DNA from 2 places in the Pseudoalteromonas sp. CNC9-20 genome. Region 2 is predicted to be linked to the other one. Evidence: riboswitches for the same ligand, from Rfam matches in the RefSeq annotation. Region 2 holds a riboswitch; the other holds the start of a gene.

Region 1 (11,426 bases), on a different contig from region 2:
ATGGTCTTTTTCTTTGCATAGCCCCAAGCGCACCATGCGCATTAACACGTCTTTGCGCAGGTCGGTGCCGGAGAAAATCTCCAGTTGGTCAAACAGCACCTTGTTGTGCAATACCAACTCTTGGCATAGCTCTAAATCCACCTCACTGTCGAATAGCGCACGCATTGGATCTTTACCGGCATTGGCGTAGTGTTCGATTAAGGTGTAGATAAAAAGCGCGATGGCCCGCGATATTTTGCCCATATTGGCGGTGCCTTCATCCATAGCGAAGTAATAAAAGCCTCGCGCATCATGCACAAGGGTGTGGCCTAAGGCCGTAAATAACAGCTCGTATTGGTCTCGCTGTTGGTCTAGCTCTTGCCAGGCCAAGTTGTCTTGCTCGCTGATGTGGTAGCCACTGACTAGTTTTTTGTTAATGTAATGCAGTTGCGTTAGCTGCGATAAATCAATCTGACTCATACCGGGTCATTACTCTCATTAGTGGGCTCGCTGGCGGCAACGAAGGGATACAAGGTAAAGCGCTTGCCAGCGAAGGTCTTTTGTTCGGGGTGGGTATCTTGCTCGAGTGCTAAGCTCGCGTCGTTAATAAGCTTTTGATACAGGTAAAGTAGCTCATCGGCTTCTAGTTCTGGGTAGGAGCCACTGAGTACATCGATAACCTGTTGTTTGCCTGCGCGCTTTTTATTGTTGCCTTTAAACAGTGCGCGCACATCGCCATAAGCGGGGATCGCTGGCGGTGTATAGGGCGCAGCTTGGTCGCCATCGGGCAGCTCAAAGTCGTGCTCTTCAAATTCAGCCAACCCTGCCATATAGGCTGTTAGCTGAGCATTGCTGCCGAGCTGGTGGCGCATCGGATCGGAGGCAAAAAACGGCTGATGGGCACTCATAACCGTGTCTAACCCGCGCTTTCTTATGTGTGCCAGCACTTTTGCTGCCTGACGGGTGATCAATGTGTTTTGTCGTAACTCCTCACGCAGTGGCATAAGAATATCGGCGCTGTGACGCAAGCTTTGCTGACCTACTTGATGCATATCGAGGATGCGGGTGCGCAGCTGCTCAAGCATGCGAATACTGGCGCTGTCACGACCACTTTGCTTTAGCGTATACAAGTGCGCGCTGAGGCCTTGCTCAATGGCATCAAAGCACAGCTGAAATGGGCCGTTGATATCGAGCATGGCTAACATCGGCTCTATGTACTCATCGAACGCTTCAATAACGGCTTTGTAGCGTTTTGCCAGCGACAAGTGCGAGGCGTCAGACTTGGCTTGCTCAACCAAGTTGTAAATGGCATTTTCGTTATGTCGATAGAGCTTAACGATTTTGCGAACCCGTTCATCCATAATCCGGCTGTAACGACTAATATCCATGTAATCAGCATCATCTACCGCTTGTGACAATTTAGTGCTTAAGCGTTGCAGGTCTTCCACCAAAACGTGAATCTCTGCGGCCACACCGAGACTTTCATCTTGCAGCAAGTAAGCGGCAAAATCACTAATGGCGCGGTTAATCTCCAACTGCGAAGACTTGGCCAAGGGCACCAAGATGTCTTGATTGAGTAGGCGGTTGGTTTCTTTGTATATTTGCGCGCCGGAATAGTGGGGAAAGTGCTGCTTCACTATACTCTGCACTTCTTTAATACTGAAATCGCCCATCTTGTAGCGTTTAATCAGAGTTTCCAGCACCGGCCATAGCTCTGTCAGCGTATTGAGAACGCGCTTGGCTAGTATCATGTTATGTATTCTTTGTGCTTGGCAATGGGGAGCGATTATAACGAAAGCGAACTAAGGGTAAAACAGCTTTTGCGCCGTTGCGCAAGCTTTACACGAGGGGAGTAAAAAAATTGTCATATTAGCGTATTTGGTAATAGCCCCGGGACATAAGCGGTGTTAGAATTCGCGCCGCTTGCAGACCAAAAACCTGTTATTGGTCTGACAATTAACCCAGGGTACTCCTAAGTTTGTTTTTTGTAGCGCGGGTGTGTGCATACGGGCAGTAAACTTAGCAGTATTGTTCTATTCGCCTATAGCAAGGAAAAATACCAAAAATGGTCAGTGCGCTCATCTTGACGCTCATTGCCGTGGCCTTTGTGCTTATTGTCGTGGAAGATGTCATCCACGTGAATAAGGCTAAAACCACGCTGTTTTTCGGCACCCTGTGCTGGATCATCCTCTTTATCTCCCCACTAAACGGTCACTCCCTCGACCACATTAAGCATGAACTCAATGAGAATATTTTAGAAATTGCCACCCTTTGGCTATTTTTAATGGCGGCAATGACCTTTGTTGCCTATCTCAATTCCAAAGGGTTCATTCAAAACTTAGTGCAACGCGTATTGCCCAGCGAAATCAGTGAGCGTAAATTAATGTTCCTGATTGCAGGTTTTGCATTTTTGTTTTCGTCGATTTCCGACAATATCACCGCAACCTTAGTGTCGTTGGCGGTGGTGATGTCGTTGAAGTTAGACGGACGCAAACTGGTCAAGTACGCTACGTTAATCATCTTCGCGGTTAACTCAGGGGGGGTGTCGCTTATTACCGGTGATGTCACCACGCTAATGATCTTCCTTGCTGATAAAGTCACCATAGCTAATCTTCTGCTGCTAGTGGCCCCAGCAGCACTGAGCGTTATTGTGCTCGCTGCTTTGTTATCGATGAAAATGAATGGTCGAGTGAGCTTCGCCTTGGGCGAGCCTAAAGCGATAGAAAAGACCGATATCACCATTGCAGCTATTTTTATTTCGACCATTGTCGGTACTCTAACAATGAGTGTGCTGTATTCCATTCCGCCTTTGCTGACCTTTTTGTTCGGGCTTTCGGTGATGTTCCTAAGCGCCCAGTTCTTGATGCGTAAAAAAGACGTGAATAAAAAAATCATCGACTATATTCGTGAAATTGAATACGACACCTTACTGTTCTTCGTCGGTGTGTTGCTGTTGGTCGGCGCGCTAAAAGAGGTTGGGGTGCTGGCGCAATTTACCCACTTGTATGAAGTATTGGCACCGAATCAAGCCAACTACTTGATGGGCATACTCTCGGCAGCGGTGGATAATGTGCCACTGACCGCAGCGTTATTAAAAGCAGATATTCACATGCAAACCCGTGACTGGCTCGCGTTTACCTATGCCACCGGCGTGGGTGGGTCGATGCTAGTTATCGGCTCGGCCGCAGGTATCATTGCCATGAGTAAGGTGCGTGACCTTACCTTTATGAGCTATCTGCGCAATACGGTGTACTTATTAATTGCTTATTCAGTAGGTTACAGCGGAGCCTACATGATGGGTGCGTTTGTTTAAGTACTGCAAAGTGGTATATCATTGACAGCATGAGGGCCATTATTTTGGCCCTCATAATGCACACATATAGGCATGGATTGCGATTATACGGTAAAAAGGATTGGCGCCAATTTTTTAGTTACTAGCAGTGATGTGCACCTTGGTTCTTAGAACTGGTCGTTGATCGCTGCAAAACATTTCCTTTCTCTGTAAGCTTCGCTTTTTATATCGGTGTTTAATTAGCTGCATCTATGTATTCAGAGGTCATATGACGTTAGAAGTAATACAGAATCCAGAACAAGACTTACTCGACTTTATTGCTCAGCAAATCAGCCAATATAATTGGGCCCATTGGCAAAATGTAGAACGCAAACCTTTAGCGGTTAGCTGGCGCGATGAACAAGGCGAAGTAAAAGCCGGTGCCAGTGGCCGCACCTTTGGTCATTGGTTGCTACTGGATTATCTTTGGGTGAGTGACACATTGCGTGGACAAGGCATCGGCTCACAGTGTCTCACTGCCATAGAGCAAGCCGCAAAGGCGCGCGGGTGCACCTATGTGCTGCTCGATACTTTGGATTTTCAGGCGCAACCGTTTTATGAGCGTCATGGCTATGAAACACAATGGGTGCAACAGCAATATCCGCTTGACGGCAAAAAATACTTTATGAGCAAACAGCTTCATGAGTAAGCCGAGACGGTACTTAAAAAGAACAAGGAGGTTAGTTTTGGCGGCATTACTGTTTGGTTTTATATTCGCGTTTCTAGTGCCCGAGCCGGTGACCATTCCCGTGCATGGGGCAAGCAGCGCAGATTGGCATCAAGATACCTTTTGGTATGAACCTTGGGGAAGCTCTGGGGTGCATAAAGGGGTAGATATTTTTGCCAATAAAGGCACTGACGTGGTGGCCGCTTCACATCACTTGGTGATTTATCGTGGACAGTGGCCCAAGGGCGGCAATGTGATGATTGCCCTCGGACCAAAATGGCGATTACACTATTATGCTCATCTAGACAGCTTCAGTGATAGCGAACGTCGTTGGTTTAGTGGCGGTGAGCAAATAGGCAGTGTTGGCACCAGCGGCAATGCCCAAGGTAAAGCCGCTCATTTACACTACTCATTGGTGACTTTAATTCCTTACTTTTGGCTTATTGATAGCGCCCCCCAAGGCGTCAAGAAAGCCTTCTACCTCAACCCTATAACTTATTTCGACAACTAACGGAGCAACGGATGCGATTAGTATTACTGGCTTTGGCGTTTATTTTACTGCTATGCAGTTGCGCAGAACCCGTCCCTGCACAAAAGCGCGATTATGTCGGGCACTGGCAAAGTCCCAGCATGAGTTTATTGATTCTTGAAGATGGCACAGTTGCCTATAAACGCTATAAAAACGGGGGCTCTACCTCAGTGGAAGGGCCGTTGCAATCATTTGAGGGTGACGACTTCAGTGTTGGCATTGGTTTTTTCAGCACCACCTTCATCGTCAACGAGCCACCGAACAACAACGACGGTCAATGGACTATGGTCGTTGACAATGAACGGCTAATAAAACAGCCGTCTGCCTACAGCCATTAAATTCAGTTTTCATCAAACAAGGAAGACCCCAGTGAGTCAACTTACCCGCAAAAAGCAATTTGCCACGCGTGCGGTGATCACCCGCGCTTTGTATACCGGTGCATTGTTTATCTATGTACTGTTTTTTATTAACTTTATGATGGAGCAGAGCTTTTGGGCGCAAGCGATATCGGTGTTGATATTTAGCTTTATGCTCAGTGCCCAGTATCAATGGAGCATCGAGCCCATACGCTGTAGTGCCATATTTGTTGAGCATGGGGTACTGAACTTACTTGATACGCCGATAAAGCTCGCTGATGTCAAAGAGGTCATTTACTGCCAGCACCAGCGTTATGAACATATTGTTCGTTTTCGCTATCACAATAGAACTTTTCAAGACTTTGAGCTCTCCTCGAGTGACCTGATAGCCGATTTACAGCTTTATCATTTTTTAGTGGCCCAAGGTTTGGTGGTGCGCATGACTGAAGACAGTAGTCAGTTTTCTTAGATATTGGCGAGCACTCACTATTAGCTTATCTCATGACGATTGTATTCACAGGAAAGGTAACTTTATTTTTCACACAATATCGAGCATTTATTCTTTATAAGCAAATTTTTATAAATTGATTGTTGCGTAATTAAGGAATTATAACGTTGGCTTTTTAATGAAAAAGAGGTGTTCAGATTTATTTATTGTTGATAGGTTAATAGCGGCTTGATTGAAAAACAATCAACTTAGTTTCTGTTTATATAAATGATAAGTTTATGTAGCATTTTTGTTTCCAAACTATTGTTAAGGAAATAAAAATGAGACAAAAAATTTTATCAGCCTGTGTGTTGGCGTTGCTCTTTTTCGTGGCCAATAATTTATTGGCATCTAGCTCACAAATAAAAGTAACAGACTACAATACCTTCTATGATACCCAAGTAAACAGTGTAAATTGCGGAGGGTATTGGGACGAGCGATTAGTGAGAGTCTGTGATTATAGAACCGAGTTAGTAGACGTTTCTTACAAACGTTGTCACTACAGGCTTACCGCATCGGCTCCTAATAGCGATGCGCCAGAGTGGGAAACTCGCGTTGTATTATCAACACAAAGTTGCCCAGCAAACTGGACAATTGCCGGACCTTCTGGCCAGGCTCCCGGTGGCGTATATATGCATCAACACAACTCCTATTTCACTCAACAAGAAGAGCAAACCGTCGAATATAATTGTCGTATGGAAACGCGAACTGTTTGGGTGCCAGTTGATGGTGAGCATTGCCCCATACAACCTTAATTAGATTCCATAATCGGCAATACACAGGTTGGCTGCGGCCAACTTGTGTGTCCAAGCAATCATTACCCGCCAGAACACCTTCCAGTGAAGTGTGATATTGACTTCTAGCCGTCTGCTAGGTACATTGCTGATTCACTTCGGTCGCAAGATCGAATGTGTCGCAGAAGAGGTGCGATAGCTAGGTAGTAAACGTGAGGCCGACGACAGCCTTTGACCGTTTATGAGGGAGACTATCGCCGAGGAAGTGCATTGTGCGTCGCAATGGCTTTCGGTTCTTGAGGCTGAATCCTCGGAACTGTCACCTGTTGGGGTGGAGGGCTTCTGGCAATGGACATTCTTACCTTTTTAGTCTTGCCAAGTTCTCCTGATTGTATTTGAAAAATAACTCGTTTTTCATCTCGGAGAGAAAATGAATCAGGAATATTCCGTCGCTAAATTTGGCGGCACTTCAGTGGCCGATCACAGCGCTATGAGTCGGTGTGCACAAATCATCGCCGCCAATGACAATGTGCGTGTGGTGGTTGTCAGCGCCAGCGCCGGGGTCACCAATCACCTTGTAGCGTTATGCCAAAGTGCATTAACGCCTCAGCAGCGCCAAGCGCACGTCGATGGGGTGATCGCTATCCAGCTTAATATTCTCGAATATGTCAGCCTTGATGCCGACTTAGCCCACGGCTTTGATGTCACCTTGAGCGCTTTTCGCAGCAGTGCTGCGCAAGCACCACAATCGAGCGCTCACAGCGATGAGCTACTGAGTTTTGGCGAGCGCTTCTCCTCTTATTTGTTTACTCAGGTATTACGGGGACACGGCGTGGCGGCAACGCGCTTTGATGTGCGTTCGGTGCTAAAAACAGATAGTCAGTTTGGCAAAGCCCAGCCCAATATTAAAACTACGGCACAGCAAGCCCATGCCCAATTGCTGCCGTTGCTTAAAGATCAAGTGGTTGTCACTCAGGGCTTTATGGGCAGTGATGATTATGGCGATACCACCACCTTAGGGCGCGGTGGTTCGGATTACAGCGCGGCATTATTAGCCGAGGCGATTGGCGCGAACAGCGTTTATATTTGGACCGATGTGGTCGGTATTTTCAGCACCGATCCCAGAGTCTGTGCCAAAGCCGCACCCATTGCCCACTTAAGCTTTGACGAAGCCGCCGAAATGGCAACCTTTGGCGCAAAAGTCTTACACCCGGCGACCATTTTACCCGCTGCGCGCAGTGGCATCAGTGTGTTTGTTGGCTCCAGTCGCGAACCACAAGGGGGTGGAACCTGGATACAAAAAACGCCACAAGGAGACACTTTAGCCGGGGTTCGCGCTGTGACTCAGCGTAAAAACCAAATTCTCTTGACCCTAAAAAGCCCGGAAATGTTATTAGCGAGCGGCTTTTTAGCGCGGGTGTTTACTATTTTGAGTGAGCATAAAATCTCCGTTGATTTGGTCACAACTTCGGAGATCAGTGTCGCACTGACGCTCGATAATGCCCCGAATGCCAGTCGTCCGGAGCTGGATCAGCAAGCCCTTGAGCGTTTAAGCGAGTTTTGCCATGTGTCGGTTGAGAATAACCTCACATTGGTGGCGTTAATTGGCTCGGAGATTGTCCTGCGCCAGAGCGAGCTGAATTTAATGCAGGTGCTTAGTGAGTTTGATATTCGCCTTATTTGTCACGGCGCATCGAAACATAACCTGTGCTTCTTGGTTGAGCAAAGCCAGTCTGATGCGGTGGTGCAAACTATTCATCAACGGCTGCTGGAAGGTTAACAGTAAGCACCGGGCGCTGCCTATCGGTGATGAGACTGATATCAAAGTGCCCGGCAAATAGCTCCTGACAATACACCTGGCCATCAAGGGCGGCGATAAGCTCCAAGATGGGTTGGCCTAACAAGGTGGCAATGGGTTGCTTAGTCGCTTTTGCGTAGGCTTCTTTTAATGTCCACACCCGGAAAAAGGTCTCAACATCGCTGCCAATATCCCTTGCCTCGGCCTCAGGATAATAGTGCGCCGCCAGCTTCTTAAAGGCGCGTGCGTTGTCAATTTTCTCAATATCTACGCCTAATAAGGTTGCGCCGCGCGTCATTGCTACGGCAATGTGGCCATGAGCGTGGCTGATGACTACCCGCGCATCGAGGGGGTGGCCATCAACGCTGAGCACCAGCTGCGCCTGATCAACGTCAAATTCACTGCACCAGGCAGCAAGGGGGTAATCGCGATACTGTGGGTAGAGTTGTCGCGCTAGCTGTTTTATGGCCCAGCGTGTGGCGCGATATTCCTGCTGAGCCTGCACCTTTTTACGTTTTGCTAAGACCGCTTGCTCTATGCGGTGCAAATGTGAGTCATCTAATTCACTGTGCGCCTTAGCACAATAAAGCAACACCACGTTGCTGTGCTTGGCAGATTGCTCGGTATCGGTCGGTAAAGGTGAAAAGCGATAGGCAGGGTTTAGCATCAAGGACATTCCGATAAGCGTGGCTATGACTACTTTGTTACGGGTAATTATGATTTAATAGCGGCAAAACAATAACAGATATCCCTGCGAATGACGAATAAGCGTGACGGTTTCCAAAGCCGTATAGGTTTTGTACTAGCGGCAGCTGGTGCAGCAGTAGGCCTAGGTAATATTTGGGGTTTTCCAACTCAAGCAGCGAATCACGGTGGCGGTGCTTTTTTACTGGTGTATTTCATTGTCATCTTTGCCTTGGCACTACCGGCACTGTTCACTGAGCTGTACCTGGGCTACGCCGCTCAAGCCAACCCGGTACAAGCACTTAAACGTGCTTGGCAACCAAAAGCGGCAAAAATAGGGGCAGGGGCTGGTTATATCGGTTTAGCCGGGGCCATTGTCATGCTGAGCTTTTATTCTATCGTGGCCGGATGGATGTTGGCTCATGCCTTAGCGCCGCTGTGCGAGATGCTGGGTATGAATGACGCTGCCGCATTTTTAAGTGGCGATTCTCTTGCCCGTAACCTTATTTTCACGCCGCTGATGTTGGTGTTAACCGCAAGCATTATTTTAAAAGGGGTCAAATCAGGGATTGAAGCCTGGTCGCGGCGATTAATGCCGTTGCTTTTGGTGCTGTTAGTTGGCTTGATTTTCTATATCGGCTCGTTACCCGGCGCCGGTGAAGGCTTTAGTAATTACCTGCAACCTGACTTTACTAAAGTGTGGGACCCAGATTTAATCATCGCTGCCATGGGACAAGCGTTTTTCTCATTGTCGCTGGGGGTAGGGTGCATGATGATCTACGGCTCGTACTTAAAGCCTGGAGCGAATATCGGCAAGCTGACCCTGAGTGTGGCCGCCCTCGATACATCGGTGGCGTTTTTGGCCGGTCTGCTTATTGTGCCCGCAATTTTTGTCGCCAGCCACAATGGCGTGGAAGTATTCCAAAACGGCAAACTCATTGGCGAAGGGCAACTGATCTTCGCGGTGCTCCCACAATTGTTTAATACCATGGGCAGCATGGGGCTGGTGATTGCCTTGGCCTTTTTCGTTCTCATGTCTATTGCTTCGCTGACCTCGACCATTTCTTCGACCGAGATCCCGGTGGCGTTTTTGGTGGAAAATCATGGTATCGGCCGTAAGGCAGCGACCTGGCTGGTTAGCGCCGTGGTGATGTTGGCATCGCTCACCATAGTGTTGAACTTTGATTGGCTGTTTGCCTTAGTGATCCAAGTATTTACTCAGTACCAGTTGCCTTTGATGGGATTGTTCTACTTTCTTACCCTCGGCTGGGTGTGGCGCCGTGGTAATCAATTAGCGCAATCTGACAAGATGAGTATTGTGGCGCTGCGCTGGTATATACGCCTAGTATGTCCGGTGCTAATGACCGCCGTGTTTATTAATGTGGCGCTGAAATAGCCGGCGCCACTTAGTGTTTTAAGGGGCGCAAACACGATTGGTTAGTGCTTCACCTTTGGCGTATTGCAGTAAATTATCAAAGGTGGTTTGCACGATTTGCTGCAACGCTTCTTCGGTGAAAAATCCCTGATGCCCGGTGATCAACACATTTTGGAAGGTGAGCAGGCGGGCGAAGACATCATCTTGAAGAATCTCCTCTGAGCGGTCTTTAAAAAACAACTCCGACTCTTGCTCGTACACGTCTAACCCCAAATACCCAAGCTGACCGCTTTTTAGCGCATTGATACAGGCTTTGGTATCGAGCAGGGCGCCGCGCCCGGTGTTAATCAACATAGCGCCGCGTTTCATGTGGCTCAGTGCGTCGCTGTTTATAATATGGTGGGTTTGCTCGGTTAACGGGCAATGCAAGCTGATAATATCGCTTTGCGCTAATAATGTGGCTTTATCAACCAGGGTAAAGTCGCCTTCAGGCTTTGCTGGGTCGACCACCAGTACCTTGGCGCCAAAACCGTTCAGTATACGGCACAACGCAAGCCCTATTTTACCGCACCCGATAAGCCCCACGGTTTTGCCGTGTAAGTTAAAACCCAGCAGGCCGTTGAGGTCGAAGTTATCCTCACGCACACGGTTATAGGCTTTGTGGGTTTTACGCGATAGGGTCAAGATCAGGGCGAGACAATGTTCTGCCACAGCCTCTGGGCTGTAGGCGGGCACCCGCGCAACCTCAATACCTAAGCGTGCGGCGTGGTCTAAATCAACGTTGTTAAAACCTGCACAGCGCAGTAAAACTAGCTTAATACCTAGCTCGTTGAGCTTATCGAGCACCTGCTTATTGACCACGTCATTTACAAATACGCACACGCTGTCGCACCCTTGCGCCAGCGAGGCAGTGAACTCATTAAGCTGAGCATCGAAGAAATGAATCTCAACGTTATCTGGACAATGTTCGCTGAATGCGTGTTGCTCATACCTTTGCGAGCTGAATAGGGCTAATTTCATCAAGTTGACTCTCTATTACCGCACGAAGGGTATCGGGTTTGGTCCGAGGTGCGTAGCGGTTCACCAGTTGGCCCTGAGAGTTTATTAGAAATTTAGTGAAATTCCATTTTATTGCCCGGTTTTGTGCAATGCCCCGGGTGTGTTCTTTTAAATAATTAAACAGCGGGTGGGCGTCAGGACCGTTGACCATTACCTTACTAAACAATGGAAAGCTAACATTAAATGTGCTGGTGCAAAAGGCTTTTATATCCTCATTTGAGCCTTGCTCATGGCGGCCAAATTGATTGCAAGGAAATCCCAATACCACTAAGCCCCGCTGTTGGTAGTCGCTAAAAACACGCTCCAACGCACTATATTGATTACTAAAGTTACAGGTACTGGCGGTGTTTACAATGAGTGCAACGCGTCCTTGTAACTGTTTAAATGAATAGGGCGTGCCATCGATGAGGGTGGCATTGAAATGGTA
Region 2 (11,426 bases):
AGGGTATCAAAAGCGTTTAACAATGCGCCAGAGACAGGCATTAGCGTAATACCTCTTCTAACTCCAGCGATGCATCGCTGTGCTGATCGCGATACTTTACGATAAGCGCACAGCTCATACTGAGCCCTTGTTCGCGTCCCCAAGTGCTAGAGCTTGGGCGGGAGCCAGGTATAACGATGGCGTTGGCCGGAATCGCTTCGCCCTTATCGAGTTGTCGCTCGTTAACGCAGTCATATACTGGGATAGTGGCGCTTAAACGTACACCAGGGGCGAGTACCGCACCTTGGCGAACCACCACCCCTTCGACAATGACACAGCCCGCGCCGATAAAGGCATCATCTTCAATCACCACAGGGTTAGCGCCAATTGGCTCGAGCACGCCACCTAATTGCACGGCGGCACTGAGGTGAACGTTTTTGCCCACTTGCGCACATGACCCTACCAAGGCATGACTGTCGACCATAGTTCCACTGTCGATGAAGGCACCAATATTGACATATGCAGGTGGCATGATAATGGTGCCAGGGGCAACGTAAGCACCTCGACGCACAGCACTACCGCCAGGCACCATGCGAATATTATCTTGGGCGCTAAAACCGCGAGGAGCTAGATTATGCTTATCAACAAAGCCGCCCGCAAACTCGGTGTTATTGCCACTTTTGAAGGCTTCGAGAATGCCTTTTTTTACGTCCACATTGGCGTGCCATTGGCCGTGTTCGTCTTGTGTTGCGGCGCGTACGTGGCCGCTTTCGAGGTCATTTAGTAAGTCTAACCAACTCATAACTGAGGTACCTTGTTAACTAATTTTATCAATGTGCCCACGCAACAATGCGTTCATGGGCATTAAGAAGTGGTTGTGTGTCATTAAGCTCAAGGTGGCTTAATGGTGGTCGTAACACCGGGCTGTTGAGGCGTTCAAGAGCATGCAAAAGGCACTTAACGGGCACTGGATTGGCTGCACTGAACAGCGCATCAATTGCACTGCGCCAGGTTATAAAGGCATTGACGCTTTGCCCTTGAAGGCATTGTTGTACCAGATGCTGTGTCTGCTGTGGCCAGACGTTGGCGGCCACAGATACAAGGCCCGCTGCACCGGCCTGAGCAAAATAAGGCATCAGCGCGTCGTCGCCACTGAAAATCGCTAACTCAGGCGCGGCTTCGCGGTAAGCCTCAAATTGTGCAATATCACCGCTGGCTTCTTTAAGTGCCCAGCACAGTGGGTGCTGTTGTAGCTGTGCTAAGACCGTAGGGGGAATACTGACTGCAGCGCGTCCGGGCACGTTGTACAACATGCACGGCTTTTTGCTGGCATCCAGTAGTGCCGAGTACCAATGTAGCTGCCCCTGAATACCCGGTTTAGCATATAAGGGAGCTCCCAGAAGGTAGGCGTCTATGGGGTGTTGGTTACAAAAACTAAGCCAATGTAGTTGCTGGCTAAGGTTAAAACCGCCCACGCCAACCATCAGTGGCACACGCAAGGTGAGCGCTGTAACGTGACGAACTACGGCTTGTTGCTCATCTATACTGAGAGCCAGAGCTTCACCAGTAGAGCCAAGAATAAGAATGCCATTTCCCGCTTGCTCTTGCTCGCGCACAAGTAGGGTTAAGGTGTTAAAATCAATACTGCCGTCAGCATGCATCGGAGTGATCAATGCTGTCCAGACAATGGTATCTGCTAAAGAATGAGTTGTAGTCATCTCTCACGAACTTAGTGCGAGTTCGATTGAATTAGGAAGGGGTTGCCCGCCTCGCATCGAACTGGTTAAATTCGAAGAGCGAATGGGCTTAAAACACAGAGCCAAATGGGCCCAGCGTTACTAAGACCAGAAGCTCTCCACCAAAAACATAGCGCTGAGCGCTAATGGTGACAGTCGCTGGGATTCAACCCATGCGCCCGAGACAGTAAGTAGCAAACTTTACTGGTCTCTCGGCGTACATTCCCCTCGTTATGGTGCTTTGGAGTTTGCTCTCCTTCCCATAACTACCTGAATGACGCTCCTCTTCTAGCCCTTGCGACCACAGCACATGCGGCCGACTCAATAAGGGTGCCTTTTTATTCAATCACTTTATGCTTAACGCTGTCAACGCTAAAGCGAGAACAAATTTTACAAAGGCTGATTTTGTGTCAGTATTAAGGGGTTATTGCAAAGGCCCTCTTATGCAACGTCTTACCAAACACTTACAAAAACGTTATTTCTGGGCAGCCAGTGTGCTTGTTGTTGTCATACTTAGCTCTACATTTTATGTGATGAAAAGTATCAATATGCAGCGAAATGACGCAAAAGTAATAAACATTGCAGGTATGCAGCGGATGCTTTCGCAGAAGATTGCATTGCATAAATTGGCCGTCAATGACCGTGCTGTAAGTTTTGAGCAGCAGCAACTCGCTCGTGCCACTATGCGCTTTTATAATAACCATGAGTTTTTATTAGGCTCACAGTTGGTGCAGCAAAGCCCTCAGGTGCTAGCACTTTATCACCAGCAGGGCTTGGATGGTCGGGTGCGCCAGTATGTGCAGTTAGCGAGTCGCAGCGATGCACCTTTAAGTGCTTTTCAGGGTCAAAAACTACTGTCGTTATTGCAGGACTTAGATGCTGTTGTCACCGTATTAGAGTCAAAATCTAAGCAAAAAATAGAACATTTACAGCTTGTTATTCCCCTTTTAACGCTGGCAGCCATTGCTACTATTTTATGTGAGTGGTGGCTCATCTTTAATCCTTTGACACGTCGAGTGTCAGCTATTCTTTATCGGCTTCGTTACCAACGGCGTCAAGCCGCGCATGCGCATCGGGTAAAATCTGACTTTTTAGCTAATATGAGTCATGAGCTAATGACGCCAATTACGGGGATTATTGGCCTATTGGACTCTCATACTGCGGCTGGTCGCGAAGAACAGCAAACGGCATTGGGCTGCGCCCGACATTTGCAGGCGCTAGTGCAAGAAATGTTGGAATTGCAGAAGCTTAAGTCGGGAGCGTTTACTACTTTAGTGACCGAGCAGTCATTAAAGCAAACGGTGAGTGCAATATTGGCGCCTTGGCAGCTTAAGTCTGAAACCCTGCAGCGATTGAGTGTCGAGGGTGAAGATAGCCTACCTGTTCAAGCACAAACTGATCATCTGCATTTAATCCAAGCAGTTAATCAGCTATTGAGCAACGCCTTTATACATACGCGCGCTGCGGTGCATGTGCAATTTGAATACCATGAACCATCTGGGCTGCTGAGTGTTGTCGTTAAAGATAACGGCGATGGCATTGCTACTGCTGATATTGAGGCTGCTCAGCAACATGCTGTGTATTACAACACCGAGCAGGTACAGCACTTTCAGGGCGCGAAATTAGGTCTCAGCCTCGTGTATGCGTTGGCTCAAGAGGTGGGTGGAAGCCTTACGATTCGTAGTACCACAACAGGCACAGAGGCCAAGCTAACTTGGCCCGTACTTACTATCGACAAAGCCCGGTTAGAGCCAAGCAGCCAGCATGGCGATATTCTGATTGTTGAAGATAACCCAATAAATCAGTTAGTGCTTGCTAAACAAGCTCAGCAAATAGGCTTTAACACCACCATTGTTGATGATGGTGAGCAAGCACTCAATAAATTACTAGAACATCACTATCAATGTGTATTGATGGATTTAAATATGCCAAACAAAGACGGCATAAGTACCATTATTGAGATTCGTGAGCGCTTAGCGCTCAGCGTACCTATTTTTTTGGTGACTGCCAGTCAAGATGAGCATCGTATCGCGCAGAGTATCACTGTCGGTGCCAATGCCGTACTTAACAAGCCGGTCAATACTCAGCAGTTGAGCGCGTTATTGAAAAAACACGTTATTGAGAGGGTTGCCTTTTCGTAACCGTAAATCCTTGTTCGCGCAGTAGGTTAACGAGCCCATTTTTTTCCGGTAAATGGAGCGCACCTACGGCGATAAACAGTGACTGCTGCTGCATTGGCTGGTTAAGTTGTGCGACCCAGTTTTGATTACGCTCAATAAGTAAAATATGCTCGTTAAGTTGGCCGAATTCAGAGTCATCAAAAGCATCGTGGTAGTACTGCCTCAGTATGTCAGTATCTCCTTGCTTCCACGCGCTGATCAATCGAGCAAAATAGTGGTCGAGGTCTTTGAGTTGGCGAAAAGTATCGTTGACCATTTCATCAGCGTAATTATCTAAGGCGCTGAACATTTCTAGTTGCTGCTCTAGCGACTCGAGCTCCATTATCGGCTTACCTATTGCGTTTGCCTTAGCTAACACTTGCTTGTCGATTCCGTTTTGCTCTGAATAGCCTGCATTTTGATACTCGATTTGCACCATAGTGAGTAAAACGGCCCAAGGCTTTAAGCCCGAGAACATGGCAATATTAATACTCTTTTGTGCAAAATAGTCACTGAGGCGTTGATAATTTTTACTACTCAGTTCAGTTTCTAGCGTGCGGCCGTTACGCAGCATCATTAGCGGCATGGAGCGTTGTTGAATTTGCATAGGTGAGAGCGCGCTAATATCTACTTCAACGACCACTTTATCACTGCGGCTAATTGCTTGCTCAATATAAGAAGGGAGGCCTTTCATTGCTTCATCACCAACATGCACAGTGCCAAACAAATAGGAAGTAACGCCATTTTTCTCCACTTGCCACAGTGCCGGAGTGGTGTTTGCAAGGCAGAGCTGAGTGAAAAATGCAAAACAAATGTACAGCAGTGACCAGAAGGTTTTTTTCATAATGGTATCCAGAGGTAGTTGTTTTTAGCCAGTGTAACTGAGTTCGGTAATTTAGCCTATTGGCTGACCATTTTTACTAAAAATATTCAGCTGTTACAGCACACTATGTTAAATACGTTTTAATGTCGCAATGAAAAAGTTGGAATTATTTTTCTCTTAACTGACTTTTGAGGTTTTTTTATGTGATTAGTGTCGTCATTTTTAGTTGTTTCGCATTGTTTTTATGGTTGACTTAGAGGGGCTGCCAAGGTACTAATAGAAAAAGAGCGCAGAAATGCGGTAACAAACTTAAAAAAGCGAAGCGAAAAGTACATGTTGAATACGCAACTTAGCCTAGTCCTAGTGATTAACGTCGTGGTGATTATTATTACCACGGGGGCTTTGTAGTGCGTTAAAAAAGTAATTTCGCAAAGAAGCCCCCCGCACTGAAAAGTTCGGGGGGCTTCTTCGTTTATGGGCCAACACATTGAGGAATGAGGAAAAATGACTGGCGCAGAATTAGTGATCGACATATTAGCCAAAGAGGGCATAGACGAGGTATTTGGTTACCCTGGTGGGGCCATCATGCCCATTTACGATGCCCTTTATGAATCTCCAGTCACTCATTACTTAACTCGCCATGAGCAAGGAGCTGGCTTCGCCGCTGTGGGTTATGCTCGCAGTAGTGGCAAACTGGGTGTGTGCATGGCCACTAGTGGCCCGGGAGCCACAAACCTGATCACCGCCCTTGCCGATGCCATGATGGACTCCGTGCCGTTACTAGCCATTACTGGGCAGGTACCCACAGCGGCAATCGGCTCGGATGCATTCCAAGAGGTTGACGTCTTGGGAATGTCTCTTTCATGCACTAAGCATAGTTTTATGGTTGAGCGAAGTGAAGATTTAGCGCATACCCTGCAACAAGCCATCCACTTAGCTCAAAGTGGTCGCCCAGGCCCTGTGCTTGTTGATATTCCAAAAGATATTCAAATGAATGAGGCGCATTACCAGCCTTGGCTAGCCGAATCAGAGCCGACGTTGCAACCTTGCCAGCAACAAGTTCAATTGGCTAATCAGTTGCTAAGCGAAGCTCAGCGGCCAGTGGCCTATATCGGTGGTGGGGTTCAAAGTGCTGGAGCCCAGCAACAACTCATGCAGTTTCTATACAAGACCAATATGCCAGCGGTGCAAACACTTAAGGCGTTAGGCAGCGTCACACCGGATTATCCACTTAATTTGGGCATGTTAGGTATGCATGGCACTAAGGCCGCTAACTTGGCGGTACAAGAATGTGACCTGCTGTTGTGTATTGGTGCCCGTTTTGACGATCGCGTGACCGGCAACCTGACTAAGTTCGCGGCGAACGCGAAAGTTGTGCACCTTGATATCGATGCTGCTGAAGTTGGCAAGCGAAAGCCTACAGATGCATCGCTGGTGGCGGATTTAAAAATATCACTGCCGCAATTGCAGTGTTTTGTCAGCGAGCCGCAATGGTGTAACTATGTTGAGGAGCTAAACCAAGAGCATGCGTGGCGCTACGACTACCCCGGTGAAACCGTGTATGCACCAGCTTTACTTAATCAACTGTCGCAGCAGCTAAGTGCCGATGCAGTGGTATGTTGTGACGTTGGTCAGCACCAAATGTGGGTCGCGCAGCACATGCAATTTAGCCACCCGAGCAACCATTTAAGTAGCGGCGGCGCTGGAACTATGGGGTTTGGTTTACCTGCTGCCATTGGCGCGAAAATCGCCCGCCCCGAAGATACCGTGGTGGTGGTCTCCGGTGATGGCTCCATCATGATGAATATTCAAGAGCTGGCCACCATCCGCCGTAATAATTTAGATATTAAAATCGTGGTTATTGATAACCAAAGGTTGGGTATGGTGCGCCAATGGCAGCAGCTATTTTTCGCTGAACGCTACAGTGAAACGACCCTTTCTGACAATCCAGATTTTGTCGCCTTAGCGCGCGTTTTTGGCATCGAAGGGCGCTGCATCACTTCTCAGGAGCAAGTACAGGCTGCGCTTTGCGAGTTACACAGCAGTGACGGCCCGTATTTGCTGCATGTGTGTATTGATGATGCCGATAACGTCTGGCCATTGGTACCGCCAGGTGCCGCGAATGATCAAATGCTGACGCAAACAAACCAACAGGGGCAACCATGAAACATCGCTTAACCTTACATCTTGCCAATCAAACCGTCGCCGTTGAACGCTTTTTACGAGTTGCTCGCCACCGTGGTTTCAAGCTAACGGCGTTGGAATTAACCAGCAGTGAAGAGCATTATGCTATCAATATGACTGTCGACAGCGACAAACCCATCTATCTTTTAACGCAACAACTGAATAAGCTGGTAGATGTGCAAAGCGTGACTTTGCAACAACGACAACAACAAGCGATTTAGCGCTGCGACCAGCAAGGCGCACAGCAACACGGATTTATAAGAAGGTATTAACACATGACACAAACATCCGAATTAATCTGGCACAACGGCGAGATGATCCCTTACCAGCAAGCCACCACGCACGTATTAAGCCATGCCTTACATTATGGTAGCTCGGTATTTGAGGGGATCCGTGCCTATGACACCGCTAATGGGCCGGCTATTTTTCGTTTAACTGACCATATGAAGCGGCTCTTTGATTCGGCAAAAATCTACCGCATGGAAATCCCGTTTTCACTGGAAGAGTTAAATCAGGCGTGTAAAGAAGCGGTGAAACAAAATGGCTTTAGCGATGCTTATCTGCGCCCGTTTGCCTTTTTAGGTCACGTTGGTTTGGGGTTAAACCCCAAATCACACCTAGCCGATGTCACCGTAGCGGCCATGGAATGGGGCGCCTATCTCGGTGAGGACAGTCTCGCTCAAGGCGTTGATGTATGTATCTCTTCATGGAACCGCCTAGCGCCTAATACCATGCCCACGGCGGCAAAAGCGGGCGGCAACTATTTGTCTTCGCAGCTTATATCAGGTGAAGCCAAGCGTAACGGCTATGTTGAAGGCATTGCCTTAGACACCAATGGGTGTTTGAGTGAAGGAGCAGGCGAAAACCTCTTTGTGATTAAAAATGGTGTGCTATACACGCCACCGACCACCGCCTGTATTTTACCTGGCCTGACCCGCGACACCATTATGACGCTTGCCAAAGAGCGCGGTTATGAAGTACGTGAAGAGTCAATAGCCCGTGAGGCATTGTACCTTGCCGACGAATTCTTTATGACCGGTACGGCCGCCGAGGTCGTTCCGGTGCGCAGTGTCGACCAAATTCAGGTTGGCAAAGGTCAGCGTGGCGCTATCACCGAAGAGCTGCAAACCGCCTATTTTGATTTGGTCAAAGGGCGCAGTGAAGACCCGCGCGGCTGGCTAGAGTACGTAAACGACTAACGACGAGGTGCCACTAGCACCACTATTTTGGGAATGAGGTAAGTCAAGGCAGCCACGGCTGCGCTTGCAAATATATAGAGGTAAACATGGCAAAACTGCGCAGCGCAACAACCACCGAAGGACGCAAAAGAGCAGGGGCTCGGGCGCTTTGGCGAGCGACCGGCATGAACGACAGCGATTTTAAAAAGCCGATTATCGCGGTGGTTAATTCATACACTCAGTTCGTGCCAGGGCACGTGCATTTGAACCAGCTCAGCGAGCTAATGGCACATACCATTCGTGATGCCGGTGGGGTGCCACGTGAATTTAATACCATCGCCATTGATGACGGTATCGCCATGGGTCACGGCGGCATGCTGTATTCTCTGCCGTCACGAGACCTCATTGCCGATTCGGTGGAGTATATGGTTAATGCTCACTGTGCCGATGCCATGGTATGTATCTCTAACTGTGACAAAATCACCCCAGGGATGATGTTAGCCGCATTGCGATTAAATATTCCGGTGATCTTCGTCTCTGGCGGGCCGATGGAAGCGGGCAAAACCCGTCTTGCGGATATCGACATTAAATTAGATTTGGTTGATGCCATGGTCAAAGGCGCCGACCCTAGTGTCAGCGATGAAGACTCAGAACAAGTAGAGCGCTCTGCGTGTCCAACCTGCGGCTCATGCTCGGGTATGTTTACCGCCAACTCGATGAATTGTTTATTGGAAGCCCTAGGCTTGGCTCTTCCAGGAAACGGCACCACGTTAGCAACGCATAAGGATCGGATGCAGCTTTATGTTGAAGCCGGTCAACGCATCGTTGATTTATGTCAGCGTTACTATGGCCAAGAAGACGATTCGGTGCTGCCGCGTAATATCGCCAATCAGGCTGCCTTTATGAACTCAATGACGTTGGATATCGCCATGGGCGGTTCATCCAATACGGTGCTGCATTTATTAGCCGCCGCCCAAGAGGCTGGGGTGGATTTTGATATGAATGACATTGATAGGCTCTCACGCAGCACCCCATTTTTATGTAAAGTCGCTCCTGCGACGCAGCAATACCATATTGAGGATGTGCATCGCGCTGGCGGGATTATGGCCATTCTCAACGAATTGGCGAAAGCGGATAAGCTGGATTTATCCGTTGGCCACGTCGGGGGGGCCAACCTTGGCGAGGTGATTGCTCGCTATGATGCCAGCAAAGAAGAGAACACGGCGGCGCGCACATTTTACCGTGCTGGTCCTGCTGGCATCCGCACTACCAAAGCCATGAGTCAGGATTACCGTTGGCAAGAGATGGACTTGGACCGCGAGCAGGGGTGTATTCGCAGTGTCGAACATGCCTTTCGCCAAGATGGTGGGCTGGCGGTGCTTTATGGCAACTTAGCTCCCAACGGCTGTATTGTGAAAAGCGCGGGGGTCAGTGATGACATGTTGGTGTTTAAAGGCACTGCTAGGGTGTTTGAATCACAAGACGATGCAGTGGAAGGCATTTTAGGCGGCCAAGTACAAAAAGGCGATGTGGTGGTGATCCGCTACGAGGGCCCCAAGGGCGGCCCGGGCATGCAGGAAATGCTGTACCCGACTAGTTATCTAAAATCCATGGCCTTAGACAAGGATTGTGCGCTTATTACCGATGGCCGCTTTTCCGGTGGTACGTCGGGCTTTTCTGTGGGTCATGTTTCTCCTGAGGCTGCCAGTGGCGGTGCGATTGCTTTAGTCGAAGATGGGGATGAAGTGGTACTCGATATCCCCAACCGAGGTATCAATCTGAGTTTATCGCAGCAGCAGCTTGAGGCGCGGGCGCAAAAACAGCAGCAACGTGGCAAAGATGCATATAAGCCGCTCAACCGTAATCGTCCTGTAACAGCCGCGCTCAAGGCGTATGCGCTGTTGGCAACCAGTGCGGACAAAGGCGCTGTTCGCGACCTTGAAAAGCTTGAGGAGTTAAGCTGATGGCCGCCTCCGAGCTTGACTATTTTCGCGCTATTATCCAAGCCAATATGGAGCCTTTGGTTAAGTTCACAGAGGTCAGTGAACTGACTGCGTTAGAGCAAAAACTAGGGTGCAAGGTGTGGCTTAAGCGTGAGGACCAACAACCCGTTTACTCCTTTAAGTTGCGGGGCGCTTACAACAAGCTAAGGCAACTGGAAAAAGGCAGCAAGGTGATCACCGCCTCAGCTGGGAATCACGCACAAGGAGTGGCGTTAAGTGCCACCGAGTTAGGGCATCAAGCCATTATCGTGATGCCCCTTACCACGCCGCAGATCAAGGTCAATGCAGTGCGTGGCTTCGGTGGTGAGGTGATTTTACACGGCCATCACTTTGATGCTGCAAAAGCCCATGCCTTAAAACTGGCCGAGCAACTGCAGGCGGTGTTTGTGCCGCCATTCGATGATCCCGATGTGATCATTGGCCAAGGCACGATTGCGCGCGAGCTAATGCAGCAGCTTCCGCAGTTGGATGCGGTGTTTGTCCCGGTTGGCGGCGGCGGTTTGTTAGCCGGTATGGCGGTTTATATTAAATCGCTGCGCCCAGATATCCGCATCATTGCTGTGGAGGCCGAGGAAAGCGCCTGTTTGCAAGCGGCTATGGCCGCTGGAAAACCTGTAGAGCTTGAGCGGGTGGGCAGTTTTGCCGATGGCGTTGCGGTGAAGACCATCGGCAGCGAAACCTTTCGTCTGGCGCAGCAGTTTTGCGACGAAGTCGTGACCGTCAGTGGTGATGAAATTTGTGCTGCGGTACAAGATATTTTTGTCAGCACGCGGGCTGTAGCGGAGCCCTCTGGCGCGCTGTCTTTGGCAGGGCTAAAAAAATGGGCGACAACACAGGCTCAGCAAGGAGCTAATTTAGCGGCGGTGCTCTCCGGGGCGAACTTAAATTTTGACCGTCTTCGTCACATCGCCGAGAGAACGGCGCTCGGTGAGAAGAACGAGGCGTTATTGGCGGTGACCATTAAAGAAGAGAAAGGTAGCTTTAAGCGCTTTTGCCAATGCTTAGGCGGGCGTGCGATCACTGAGTTTAATTACCGTTATGCCGGCCCGGGTGAAGCACAAATCTTTGTCGGTATCGGGTTGCGTCAAGGTGTTAGTGAGCTTGAAGAACTACTCGGTGAGCTTGAACATCAGGGCTATCACTATGTTGATATGTCCGACAACGAGCTTGCTAAATTACATGTGCGTTATATGGTTGGCGGCAAGCCGACACAGCAGCTACAAGAGCGGGTACTGCGCTTTGAATTTCCCGAATACCCTGGTGCGCTAGCGCGCTTTCTCGATACTTTGGGGAGCAAATGGAATATTAGCTTATTCCACTATCGTAATCATGGGGCTGCGCTGGGTAATGTGTTGGCGGCATTT

What was found. A riboswitch is a leader RNA that binds a small molecule or an ion and turns the genes downstream of it on or off. The one in region 2 is predicted to bind lysine.
Region 1: it holds a riboswitch for lysine, as region 2 does, so the genes downstream of both, lysC (lysine-sensitive aspartokinase 3) here and dapA (4-hydroxy-tetrahydrodipicolinate synthase) in region 2, are expected to answer to the same signal.

Annotation. Positions count from the first base shown of each region.
Region 1 covers NZ_JAKRFS010000001.1:331,836-343,261, forward strand. The annotation lists gene MHM89_RS01485 (hypothetical protein) at 1-459, opposite strand, end outside; gene MHM89_RS01490 (hypothetical protein) at 456-1,730, opposite strand; gene nhaD (sodium:proton antiporter NhaD) at 2,045-3,292, shown strand; gene MHM89_RS01500 (GNAT family N-acetyltransferase) at 3,540-3,959, shown strand; gene MHM89_RS01505 (M23 family metallopeptidase) at 3,997-4,488, shown strand; gene MHM89_RS01510 (hypothetical protein) at 4,500-4,844, shown strand; gene MHM89_RS01515 (hypothetical protein) at 4,876-5,331, shown strand; gene MHM89_RS01520 (hypothetical protein) at 5,631-6,104, shown strand; lysine riboswitch at 6,261-6,433, shown strand; gene lysC (lysine-sensitive aspartokinase 3) at 6,514-7,863, shown strand; gene MHM89_RS01530 (4'-phosphopantetheinyl transferase superfamily protein) at 7,835-8,548, opposite strand; gene MHM89_RS01535 (sodium-dependent transporter) at 8,639-9,961, shown strand; gene MHM89_RS01540 (2-hydroxyacid dehydrogenase) at 9,980-10,960, opposite strand; gene MHM89_RS01545 (glutathione peroxidase) at 10,926-11,426, opposite strand, start outside.
Region 2 covers NZ_JAKRFS010000003.1:25,643-37,068, forward strand. The annotation lists gene MHM89_RS07260 (PLP-dependent decarboxylase) at 1-41, opposite strand, end outside; gene MHM89_RS07265 (2,3,4,5-tetrahydropyridine-2,6-dicarboxylate N-succinyltransferase) at 41-781, opposite strand; gene dapA (4-hydroxy-tetrahydrodipicolinate synthase) at 810-1,697, opposite strand; lysine riboswitch at 1,820-2,011, opposite strand; gene MHM89_RS07275 (response regulator) at 2,159-3,856, shown strand; gene MHM89_RS07280 (TraB/GumN family protein) at 3,831-4,718, opposite strand; gene ilvG (acetolactate synthase 2 catalytic subunit) at 5,202-6,863, shown strand; gene ilvM (acetolactate synthase 2 small subunit) at 6,860-7,102, shown strand; gene MHM89_RS07295 (branched-chain amino acid transaminase) at 7,157-8,080, shown strand; gene ilvD (dihydroxy-acid dehydratase) at 8,167-10,023, shown strand; gene ilvA (threonine ammonia-lyase, biosynthetic) at 10,023-11,426, shown strand, end outside.